2 regions of the Tepidicaulis sp. genome follow, and region 2 is predicted to be linked to the other one. Evidence: predicted binding sites of a transcription regulator. Region 2 holds the regulator's gene; the other holds the start of a gene.
What was found. The regulator LexA, encoded in region 2, represses DNA repair genes until DNA is damaged. The targets are predictions, from matches to a motif close to TGTTCNNNNTGTGTTCNG.
Positions count from the first base shown of each region.

Region 1: the regulator LexA is predicted to act here: its motif matches at 2,943-2,960, upstream of ACOQOT_RS03990 (TIGR04283 family arsenosugar biosynthesis glycosyltransferase).

Region 1 covers NZ_OZ244942.1:842,967-848,708, reverse strand. The annotation lists gene ACOQOT_RS04005 (methyl-accepting chemotaxis protein) at 1-599, opposite strand, end outside; gene ACOQOT_RS04000 (class I SAM-dependent methyltransferase) at 766-1,524, opposite strand; gene ACOQOT_RS03995 (TIGR04282 family arsenosugar biosynthesis glycosyltransferase) at 1,521-2,117, opposite strand; gene ACOQOT_RS03990 (TIGR04283 family arsenosugar biosynthesis glycosyltransferase) at 2,157-2,852, opposite strand; gene ACOQOT_RS03985 (PA0069 family radical SAM protein) at 3,096-4,160, shown strand; gene ACOQOT_RS03980 (hypothetical protein) at 4,191-4,508, opposite strand; gene ACOQOT_RS03975 (ribonuclease HII) at 4,648-5,283, shown strand; gene ACOQOT_RS03970 (site-specific DNA-methyltransferase) at 5,399-5,742, shown strand, end outside.
Region 2 covers NZ_OZ244942.1:1,474,759-1,480,500, forward strand. The annotation lists gene gltX (glutamate--tRNA ligase) at 1-255, opposite strand, end outside; gene ACOQOT_RS06915 (ComEC/Rec2 family competence protein) at 604-2,658, shown strand; gene lexA (transcriptional repressor LexA) at 2,670-3,371, opposite strand; gene glp (gephyrin-like molybdotransferase Glp) at 3,462-4,664, opposite strand; gene moaC (cyclic pyranopterin monophosphate synthase MoaC) at 4,675-5,154, opposite strand; gene ACOQOT_RS06935 (GNAT family N-acetyltransferase) at 5,157-5,666, opposite strand; gene trpC (indole-3-glycerol phosphate synthase TrpC) at 5,671-5,742, opposite strand, start outside.

The DNA of each region.
Region 1 (5,742 bases), 630 kb from region 2:
ACGGCAAAGCCCTTGCCGCTGTCACCGGCATGCGCCGCTTCTATCGTGGCGTTGAGGGAAATGAGTTTGACCTTAGCGCTAACCTCGCTGACAGCGCGCGCGGCGGCGAGCATGGTATCGCGGGACTGTCTTTCTTTTTCACTGCGCTCTTCAAGACAGCCTTTCAACGTCTGGCCCACCCCTTCGGTGATACGGTTGAGGGCGCCGAGCACATCTTCGGCGACGAAATAGACAAGTTCCGAAAAACTATTTCCGCACGTGCTGCGCCCCTTCTCTTCAAGCGTGAGGGCCATTTGTTGTGCTTCGCGCAGAAAGCGGGAAACGGTTTCCACATCTTCGCGCGGCAGGGCACCGGTCTGGGCAAGCAGCAATGCGGCTTCTTTTGGAATGCCAAGCGCGGGTGAACCCCGGCGCAGCGTTTCCCATATCTCCTCAAATTCGGTAAGCGCGCTTTTATAGAGTGCCACGGCGCGCCTATCACCTGCATGCACCGCTTGCAGGCCCGCCATGGCAAGGCGGTGCGAGAGCATGCGCATCTTGCCGGAAAGATTGATGAGGGAGCTCAGTGCATCTTCTATCGGGATGTCTTTGTCTTGCATGGCGCACTCCAAACGGGGGACTGAACCATCCCCTTGCATTTTCCGTGCAAGAACGGCGCGCGCTTGGCGCGGCGGAAAATCGCTTAGCACCATCATGAGCTGATGAGGATTTGTGCAAAAGCTGCCACAAAACGGGCAAGAGAACGCCCTTTAACCGCGCGTAAACTCAAAGAGCACGAAGAACGAAAAAACAGTAGCCGTACTGATCCTGAAAACGTTCGAAGAGCTCCATCTCTTCTTCCTGCTCTTTGAAGACGGCCAGCGCCTCGGGCGCGCCTGCGTAGTCGGGCAGCAGCTCTCTTATGCGGGTCTTCATAGGCTCATAATATTCCGCCCACCAATCATCCTCGGTGAGCCAGTGCGTGCCAAGCACCTCGAAACCTGCACGCTGCGCCCGCGCGGCATTTTCGGCAAGCGTTCCCATGGACGGATAAGCTTCATCCCAGAAGTGCCGGATTTCGAGCGAGGGCTCGCCGGTTTTCCAAACACAGTCGGAGATCACCGCATAGCGGCCCGGCGCAAGGAACGGGCGCCAGTGGGCAAGCCCTTCTTCAAAACCCAAATTGTAGATCGCCCCTTCCGACCAGATGAGATCGAAAACGCCCTGGGGCAGATGCAGGTCTTCGAAATCGCCGCAAAGCGTGCGCAGCCTCGTTTCCGGTACGCCTTCGCCTTCCGCATTGGCTTCGAGCTTATCCAGAAACGGCTTCATGATGTCGACGGCGGTAACGCGCCCGTCCGTCAGGCGCAACAGTTCCAGCGTTGCAGCCCCCTGGCCTGCGCCAAGGTCGAGGATTTCAGGCTCGCTCGGCAATGGCGGCAGCAGCTTGAAGGCGGCGCGCGTCGCCTCCCGCGAACCCGGGCCGTTGCGCGGCAGGCCGAGCTGAATTTCCATGAAGACTTTGAACGGATCGATATCGCTCATCGCTTCGCTTTCTTGCGCCAGGCGTGAAAATCGGCGCCGGTATCGATATCGGGCAAAGCTTCGAGCAGTGCCACGCGGGCGCCTTTCAGATTGGCGAGCGTATCATCCAACGTCGTTTCGCTCGACCAGCGCACCTGACCGAAAATTTCCGGAACGCGGGGAAAACGCTTGAGGCCGACGAGCCAATAGCCGCCATCTTCCGCCGGGCCGAAAACCGCATCATGCGAGCCGAGCGCCTTGAAGGCCGCTGCAATGTGCCGGCTTTCGATGTCCGGTATGTCCCCGCCGATCATGACAATGGGGCCCGGCGCAAGGGAGCGCATGAGATGGCCCATGCGCGCGCCGAGATCCCCGCCCCCTTGCGCCACGAGCGGTAGATGGGGCGGGAAGAAGCCCGGCTCGTCCACCGCGCTGTCGGGCGCAACGGCAAGAAGCGTTTGCCAGCGCGGGTCCTGCCCCAGCTTGCGCATAAGTGCGGCGGAGGCGGTTTTATAAAAGCGCAGCGCCTCGACCGCGCCGATATCGCGCGCTAGGCGCGTTTTTACCTGCCCGAGCCGCGGCAGCTTGGACATAATGACGAGTTGCGGTGTCACTCTTTGTCTATCCCGATCTTGCGCATGGGCCCTGCACGCTTACCCGTAAAGCCGGGCAAGAACGCGCGGCGGCACGCGCAAATAATAAAGCGAGAGGAGGCCGAGATTGCGCAAAGCGCGCAGGAAAAAGCCGCTGCGCACATAGCGCTCCGGGCTCGTCACGGCCTGTGAGCGCAGCAGCACGAGACGCTTGCGCCCGATCCGGCGCACCAGATCCACATCTTCCATCAGCGGCAATTCCTTAAAGCCGCCGAGCTTCTTGTAATAGGCCTTGGAAATCACAAGGCCCTGATCGCCGTAAGGCAGGCGGAACAGCGCGCAGCGCAGCGCCACCATCTTTTCCATGAAACGCGCCTTGCCGGAAAAATCATCGAGGGCAAAACGGAAAGCCGCCGCAACCTCCCCGTCCTTCCAGCGCCCGCGCTCCACATGCTCGAACCATTTGCGCAGCTCGTCTTCCCAGCCCGGCGTCAGCACCGTGTCGGCGTGCAGAAAGAGCAGCCAATCGGCGCGCGCCGCCTTGGCGCCTTCGGCAAGCTGCGTGCCGCGCCCGCGCGGCCCGGCGATGAACTGGCAGCCCGCCGCATCGGCAATCTCCTCCGTCTTATCGGTGGAGCTGCCATCGGCGATGATCACCTCGCGCACCAGCCCCTGCACCGTCGCATCGATCAGGCTGTTCAAGGTGCGCGTCAGCGTCTTTTCGGCATTCAATGTGGGTATGACAACACTCAGCATGGCGCGGACTATAGCGGGAAGCCCTGCCACAGTTCGAGGGAAAGGCGCGGAAAATCACGCTGTTTTCAGCACTGTTTCCGCCTCGAAAAATGTTCTTGTTTTGTTCTATGCGTTCTGTATATTTTCCTCATGACGACGGACACTGGAAAACGCCCCGGCCCCGCACCCGCCTTCCCCCGGGCGGCGCGGCAGCCGCAGCATCCCCACCCGCAGCATCTGGAGGCAGGCACCCCCCTCCGCCAGATGCCGATGCACGGCCGCCGCGGCCGGGGCGCGCTTTCCAATCAAAGCGGGCGTTTCGAAAAACTTGCCTATGCGCCCGTCGATGACGGCTGGGACAATCTGGAAGACCTGCCGCCGCTGCGCAGCTGCGTGACGGCGGAAAGCCCGCGCAAGATTTTGACGCGCAACACCTCGCCCGACATTCCCTTCGACCGCTCCATCAACCCTTACCGGGGCTGCGAGCATGGCTGTGTTTACTGCTTTGCGCGGCCCACCCATGCCTATATGGGCCTTTCGCCGGGGCTCGACTTCGAAAGCCGGCTCTTTGCGAAACCGAATGCCGCCCAGCTTCTGGAAAAGGAACTGCGCGCGAAGAATTACAGCTGCCAGCCCATCGCCATCGGCACGAATACGGACCCCTATCAGCCCATCGAGCGGGAATACCGGATCATGCGCCAGGTGCTCGAAGTGCTGGAGGCTTATAATCATCCCGTCTCGATCGTCACGAAATCGGCGCTGGTGACACGGGATATCGACATTCTCTCGGCCATGGCACAGCGCGGCCTTGCCAAGGTGGCGGTTTCCGTCACCACGCTCGATGCCAAACTTGCCCGGGCGATGGAGCCGCGCGCCTCCACCCCGTCAAAGCGCATGGCGGCACTGGAAATGCTTTCGGCGGCGGACATTCCGACCGCCGTGATGATCGCGCCCGTCATTCCCGCGCTCAACGATCATGAGCTTGAAAAGATCATGACGGGGGCAGCGCTCGCCGGTGTTAAGGCCGCCAACTACATTCTGCTGCGCCTTCCTTTGGAGATCAGCGATCTTTTCAAGGAATGGCTGGAAGAAAATGCGCCGGATAAAGCAAAGCATGTACTTTCCGTGCTGCGGCAAATGCGCGGCGGCAAGGACTATGACGCCGAATGGGGCAAACGCATGCGCGGCGAGGGGCCTTTCGCCTGGATGCTGAAGCGGCGGTTTGAAATCGCCGCCCGCAAACACGGGCTCACCCGCCCGCGCTTCGAGCTCGATTGCAGCCAGTTCAAGCCTCCGGCACATAAAGGCGAGCAACTCAGTTTTTTCTGAGCCGCCCGCCTCTAAACTCAAAGAAAGCGCCTACCAGGTGCAGATGATCTTGCCGTCTTTCACGCGCGAAACATGGCCAGCCTTCAGCCCGCCGAAACCTGCCGTCAGAAAACTGTCCTTTGCCCGCTGGCTGTCGAAATACCAGCGCGACCCGCAGCGCTCGACATAATGATGGCGGCTGCCGTCATGCTTGCGCACATCGTAGAGAATGCTCGTGCCGCCGCCGCGCATGATATAGCGCTCGGAAGCTTCTGCTTCCGGCGCAAAGGCCGCGATGCTTATGACCGCAAAGGCCAAGGCGATGAAAGAACGCAAAAAAGAGGACGTCTTGCATGTGATGGTCGTCATGGCACCGGCTCCCGTATCTGCCAAAATAAACGTCACGTCTTGAGTGGAGATGATCATTCGGGAAGACCGGCAGCAAGCTGTACACTTGCACTAGAACGGCTTACTCAGAGACAGAGTAAAGATGGCAAGGAAGCAAGACATGCAGGTAACCGCGCGTGAGCCTGACGGCCCGACGCTCGAGCTTGAGAAAAAGGCAGGCTTTCCGGCAAAGCGCATTGCCGGGGTCGATGAAGCCGGACGCGGGCCTTTGGCAGGCCCCGTGGTTGCCGCCGCAGTGCTGCTCGATCCTGCCGCCATTCCGGATGGTCTCAACGATTCCAAGAAGCTGAGCGCGGCAAAGCGCGAAAAGCTTTTCGAGGAAATCTGCGCGTCAAGCCGTTATGCCATCGCGCTCGGCGCGGTCGAGGAAATCGACCGGCTCAACATCCATCACGCCACCTTGCAGACCATGAAGCGCGCCGTGGAAGCGCTGCCGATCTCCCCCGACCATGTTCTGGTCGACGGGAAATTTACCCCCGCCCTTGCCTGCCCCGCCGAGGCAGTGATCGGCGGCGACGGGCGCTCGCTCTCCATCGCCGCCGCCTCCATTCTTGCCAAGGTGACACGCGACCGGCTGATGGCGGATCTCGATGCCGCCCATCCCGGTTACGGCTGGGCGCGCAACATGGGCTATGGCACGGCGGCGCATAAATCGGCACTCGAAGCGCTCGGGCCCACCATTCACCACCGCCGCTCCTTCGCTCCCATACGCAAGATATTGAGTCCGGATTCCTAAGAGAGACTCGATATAGTAGGCGATGACTCGCTAACCCATTGATTCCAATAAATTAATTGACCTGTAACCGGTCCCCCGCCAATATCCCCGCCTCACACAAGAAGGGGACAGTCCAGTGGGGCGTTCGCGTCAATTCAGCCGGATTCCGGCCAATGAAATTCTCCAGGGTGATTGCATCGAGCTGATGAACGCCCTGCCCGAAAAGTCGGTCGATCTCGTTTTCGCCGACCCGCCCTACAATCTCCAGCTTCAGGGCGATCTGACGCGCCCGGACCAGAGCAAGGTCAATGGCGTGACCGACGCCTGGGACCAGTTTGCCAGTTTCGAGACCTATGACCGGTTCACGCGCGAATGGCTCGCGGCGGCGCGGCGTATCCTGAAAGATACGGGCGCGATCTGGGTCATCGGCTCCTATCACAATATTTTCCGCGTCGGCGCCTCGCTGCAGGATGCCGGCTT
Region 2 (5,742 bases):
CTTTTCCTGGCGCGAGAACTGATAGACCGGCTCGTCGTCCCATCCGAGCTCCAGCCAGTTCAGCCCTTCGAAAATCGCATCGATGGCGCCCTGAGTGGAGCGTTCGCGGTCCGTATCCTCAATACGCAGAAGAAACCGGCCCCCGTGATGGCGCGCAAACAGCCAATTGAACAGCGCCGTGCGGGCACCGCCAATATGCAGATAGCCGGTCGGCGAAGGCGCGAAACGGGTGACGACTTTTTGAGTTCCGGTCATTCTAACGTTCAGCTTTATTTTCAGCGGGGTGACCCGCTGGAATTTCAGTCCTGGTGTGGCGTGAAGGCCCAGCCGCGGACACTGGCCTAAGGCCGAGGAAACCGTTGCGGCAGGGGCGTAAACAGGCTGCCGTTCTTACCACAGGCAAAGGGGGCGTGGTAGCGTTCCGCGCATACTTTTTTCCGGCTTTCCGGGCTCTGCGGGGCGAAATATTCGCGATTTGTTCTTGAGGAGGGGGATATCGCGCTAGGTACCGGAGATATTTGGCCCGCCGGGTCCGGGAGGTGGGGGCTGGGGCGGACCTGGAGGGGGCTCTCCGGCCCGGTTTTTTCCCTATGGCACGGGCTCTTGCGGGAATCGGAGAGGTTCGGCCTCTGGGCGCCGGTTTTCCTGGGGCTCGGGATTCTCCTTTATTTTAGCCTGCGGTTCGAGCCGGCCTGGGGCTGGGCGGCGCTCCTTGCCCTTGCCGCGTTCCTGGCTCAGTGGCGCCTTGCGGCGCGCCCGCTCTTGCGCCTTGCGCTCATAGCGGCGGGGCTTGCCGCGCTCGGCTTTGCGCTCGCGGGGCTGCGCGTCAGCATTATCGATCATTCCCCGCTCACGGGTGAGCTCTCCTACGGCATTTTGCAGGGCACGGTGAGCGCGGTGAGCCGGGAGGGCGACGGGCGGCTGCGCGCCGATGTAGAGATCGAGGCGCTGGAACATGTGCCGGACCCGCCCCGCAAGGTTCGCCTCACCTACCGGGGCTCGGACCCGCGCGCGCTGGCGCTGCGGCCCGGTGACCGGATCGAAGGGCCGGTGAAGCTTTGGCCCAATAGCCTGCCTGCCGCGCCCGGCGGGTTCGATTACGGCAGGGTGCTCTGGTTCGAGGGGATCGGCGCGGGCGGCGTCATGCTGGGCGCGCCGGAAATCCAGGGAGAGGCGGAGGGCGTGTTTGTTGCCGCCCGTAGAGCACTGCATGCGCTGCGCCAGGCTATCGGCGCGCGGGTGCTCGCCGCCATGTCGCCCGACACCGGCGCGGTCGCCGTTGCGCTGATGACCGGCGAGCGGGCTTATTTGCCGCAAGAGGTGGAAGAAAATTTGCGCGCCTCGGGCCTTGCCCATGTGCTGGCGATTTCCGGTCTTCACATGGCGCTGCTGACGGGCGCGCTCTTCGGAGGCTTGCGCCTTCTCATGGCGCTGGTGCCGCGCCTTGCGCTGCATTACCCGGTGAAGAAATGGGCGGCCGGGCTCGCGCTTGCAGGTGCCGCCGCCTATCTCGTCATTTCCGGCATGAGCACGGCGACCCAGCGCGCCTTCATCATGATCGCGCTTGTGCTGCTCTCGCTCATGCTCGACCGGCCGGCCATGACCATGCGCAATGTGGCGCTTGCCGCTTTTGCGCTTCTGGTGCTCCGGCCCGAAAGCGTGCTCTCTGCCGGTTTTCAAATGTCCTTTGCCGCCGTGACGGCACTGGTTGCGGTGTATGAAACCCGCGCCGCGCAGCTCAATGCTTTGCTCGCGGATTGGCGCGCCCGCGGGCCGCTGCAGCTTGCGCTGCTTTATGGGGCCGGGCTCTTGCTGACGAGTTTCATTGCCGGGCTCGCCACGGCACCCTTTGCCGCGTTCCACTTCAACCGTGTCGCCGCCTATGGCCTCGCAGGCAATCTCCTTGCCATGCCGCTTGTCGCGCTGCTCGTCATGCCTTTTGCCGTTGCCGCTTTCGCGCTCATGCCTTTCGGGCTCGAGGCCTGGCCGCTCGCCATTATGGAGCTCGGGCTTGAAGGATTGCTTGCTGCTGCTGCCACCGTTGCCGCGTGGCCGGGCGCGGTGCGCGGCGTGCCGGGCGGACCGGAGGCCGCCTTGGGGCTCGTCACTTTGGGCGGGCTCTGGCTTGCCTTATGGAAGGGGCGGGTCCGCTTTGCCGGCAGCCTCTTTCTTGCGGGCGGGCTTCTTCTTTGGGCGCTTGCGCCGCGCCCCGATATTCTCATATCCGAAAATGCCCGCCTTATTGCGGTGCGGGGCGAAGACGGCAAGCTCATCCTCAATGCATCGCGCCCGGCCTTTCAGGCTTCCATCTGGCTGCGGGAGGAAGGCGACACCCGCAGCCCCCGCGCGGCGGCGGAAGAGACGCCCTGGCGCTGCGACGGGCTTTCCTGTCTCTATGAAGCGCCGGGCGCCCCGCGCATCGCTCACATCAAAGACGAGCGGGCACTGCTTGAGGATTGTCCGTGGGCAGACATTATTGTGATGGAAAAAGATGTGGGATGGGGGCTTGATGATAAAGCCTGCCATGCCCGGCTGGTGCTCGATTACGGCGATTTATCGCGCACGGGCACGCAGGCGCTTTATTGGAATGAGGGAAAGCTGACAGTGGAAACGGTAAGGGGCGTGCAGGGCATCCGGCCCTGGACACGCCCCTGGTAGTTTGCAGGCGCTTAGTAGCGGCGCATTAGGCCGACAAGGCGGCCCTGAACCTTCACCCGGTCCGGGCCGAAGATCCGCGTTTCATAGGCAGGGTTCGCCGCTTCCAGCGCAATGGAATCGCCTTTCCGGCGCAGGCGCTTCAAGGTTGCTTCGTAGCCATCGACCAGCGCCACAACGATCTCCCCATTATTGGCCGTATCGCAGCGCTGAATGATCACGGTGTCGCCGTCCAGAATGCCGGCCTCGATCATGGAATCGCCTTTGACTTCCAACGCGTAATGCTCGCCGTTGGAGAGCATGGCAAGCGGTACGGAAACCTGATGGCTTTCCTCCTGCAGCGCCTCGATCGGCGTACCGGCGGCAATCCGGCCCATGACGGAGACGGGTAGGGCATCGTTCTCATTGGCAGGGGCGGGTGCCAGGCTCGCAGCGGGGGCGCCGCCGCCCTCGATCACCTCCGGCTCGAAGCCGCGCCCGCGCGCCAGGCTCGGGGCCGCCGCATCGGGCAGTTTCAGCACTTCCAGCGCCCGGGCCCGGTGGGCGAGGCGGCGGATAAAGCCGCGCTCTTCCAGCGCTGTGATGAGCCGGTGAATGCCCGATTTCGAGCGCAAATTCAGCGCTTCCTTCATTTCGTCGAAGGAAGGCGCAACGCCCGTTTCTTTCAGGCGTTCGTTGATGAACATAAGAAGTTCATGCTGTTTGCGTGTGAGCATGGGTGCGGCCCCAATATCTAGAACAAACGATAAACATTTCACTTGTTCTAGTTTGGTTCTTTTTCCGCGTCAACCCTTCTGTGGATAAAATTACCCTTCAAGGGGGAGGACATTAACCAGCGCCCCGGTTTCCGCGGCTGCCGCATGGGGCGGACGCACGATAAGGCAGCCCGCGCGGGCAAGGCCGGAAAGCATGGAACTGTCCTGAACGGAAAGCGGCTTGGCGCGCCATTCCCCGTCCTCCTCCTCAAGCGCAGCGCGGATGTAGTCCTGGCGCGTGTCATTGGCTTTGAGCGGCACGGCAAGGCGGGCGGGCAAAAGCCGGGGGTGCGCCGCTTGCCGCCCCTGAAGGCGCATCAGCGCGGCGCTGAGGAAAAGCTCGGCGCAGACAAGCGCGGAGACGGGATTGCCCGGCAGGCCGAGAAAAGGTTTTCCCGAGAGCGCACCGAACATCAAGGGCTTGCCTGGGCGCATGGCAATGCGCCAGAAGGCGACGTCGAGCCCGGCGCCGCCCAGCACATCCTGCACGAGATCGTGCTCACCGACCGAGGCTCCGCCCAGCGTCACCACCATGTCGGCGTCTTTTGTAGCGTCCGCTTTTTCCAGAAGGCTTTCCCGGTTGTCCCGTGCAATCCCAAGATCGAGCGGCACGCCGCCGCAGCGGCGGATGAGGGCGGCAAGGCCCGCGCCCGTCGAGGCGACGATTTGCGAAGGGCCCGGCTCCTCGCCCGGAGGCACCAGCTCATCGCCCGTCGCAAAAAATGCAACGCGCGGGCGCCGGTAAACATCGAGCGCAGTATGGTTCGCAGCGGCGGCAAGGGAGAGCGCGGCGGGTCCGAGCAGCGCGCCTTGTTTAAGCACGCTTTCTCCTTCGCTAAAATCGAGCCCGGCGCGGCGGATATGTTTGCCGGGGACGGCCGCTTCCAGAATGCGCACGGTGTCGCCGCTGCGCTCCGTATCTTCCTGAATGACGATAGTGTCGGCGCCCTCAGGCAGCGGCCCGCCGGTGAAAATACGCACCGCCTCGCCGGAGCCTACTTTGCTCTCAAAGGCGCGCCCGGCCGGTGCTTCACCGATCACTTTCAGCTCCGCCGGCACCTTGGCGGCGTCTTCTGCCCTCAGCGCATAGCCGTCCATGGCCGAGGCATCGAAAGGGGGCTGCGTGCGCAAAGCGGCAAGATCGCGGGCGAGCACCCGGTGGCCCGCTTCGGCGAGCGGAATGCGCTCCGCTTCAAGCGGGGCAATAGCAGCGCCGATTTTCTCGATCGCGTCGGCAACGGGAAGAAGAGCCATGAGGAACCTTTTAGCCGGCCTCAAAGGTGCCGGATTTACCGCCCGATTTATGCGTCAGGCGAATGTCGGTGATGCGCATGCCCCGGTCCACCGCTTTCGCCATGTCGTAGATCGTCAGGCACGCAACATTGACGGCGGTCAGCGCTTCCATCTCGACGCCCGTCTGCCCGCTCACTTTCACCGTGGCGCTCACCTCGATGGCAGAGGCCTCCTTGTCGGCTTCAAGTTCGACGGAGACTTTGGAAAGCATCAAGGGATGGCAGAGCGGAATGAGGTCCGCGGTCTTTTTCGCCGCCATGATCCCGGCAAGGCGCGCGATCTCGATGACGTTTCCCTTGGTGATCTTGTTGTCGAGAATGAGGGCAAGCGTTTCCGGTGCCATTTCGATGCGCCCTTTGGCGGTTGCGGTGCGCTGCGTCACATCCTTGGCCGAAACATCGACCATATGCGCCGCGCCCTTGTCATCGAGATGGGAAAGCTTGCCCGCCATGCTTAAAGCTCCTTGCGCATAAAACAGCGCCGGTCGATGGGAAGGCCGCTTTCTTCTTCATGCGCATGAATGATGAAGAAGGCCGGCGACCAGTCCTCCCGCTCTACCACCGAAAATCCCTGGCGGCCATAATAAGGCGCATTCCAGGGCACGTCCGTGAAGGTGGAAAGCGTCACCGCCGGTTTGCCGAGGGCTTTGGCCCAGTCGGAAACGGCGCCGATAAGCCTCCCTCCGAGCCCTTGCCGGCCATGGGCGGTATCGACGGAAATTTCATGGATGAAGACCGAATGGTCGAGCGGCGCGGACATGGCAAAACCGGCCAGCGCGCCGTCTTCCGCCTCGGCCACGAAACAGCCTTTGGCCCGCACGAAGGCGGCCGCCATTTCCGGTTCCATGAATTTATGCGAAAGATGCCCCATGCCGACGGTCTTGAAGAGCTGTCCCGCCGCCACCTCGACGGGGCCGAGAGCGGGAACATCGTCAAGTGTGGCAAGGCGAATTTCGTAGCTCATCGGGTCAGGCTCTCATTTCTTGCCTATGCAGCAATGTGCGCGTCGCCTGTTCCACATCCGCCTGACGCATCAGGCT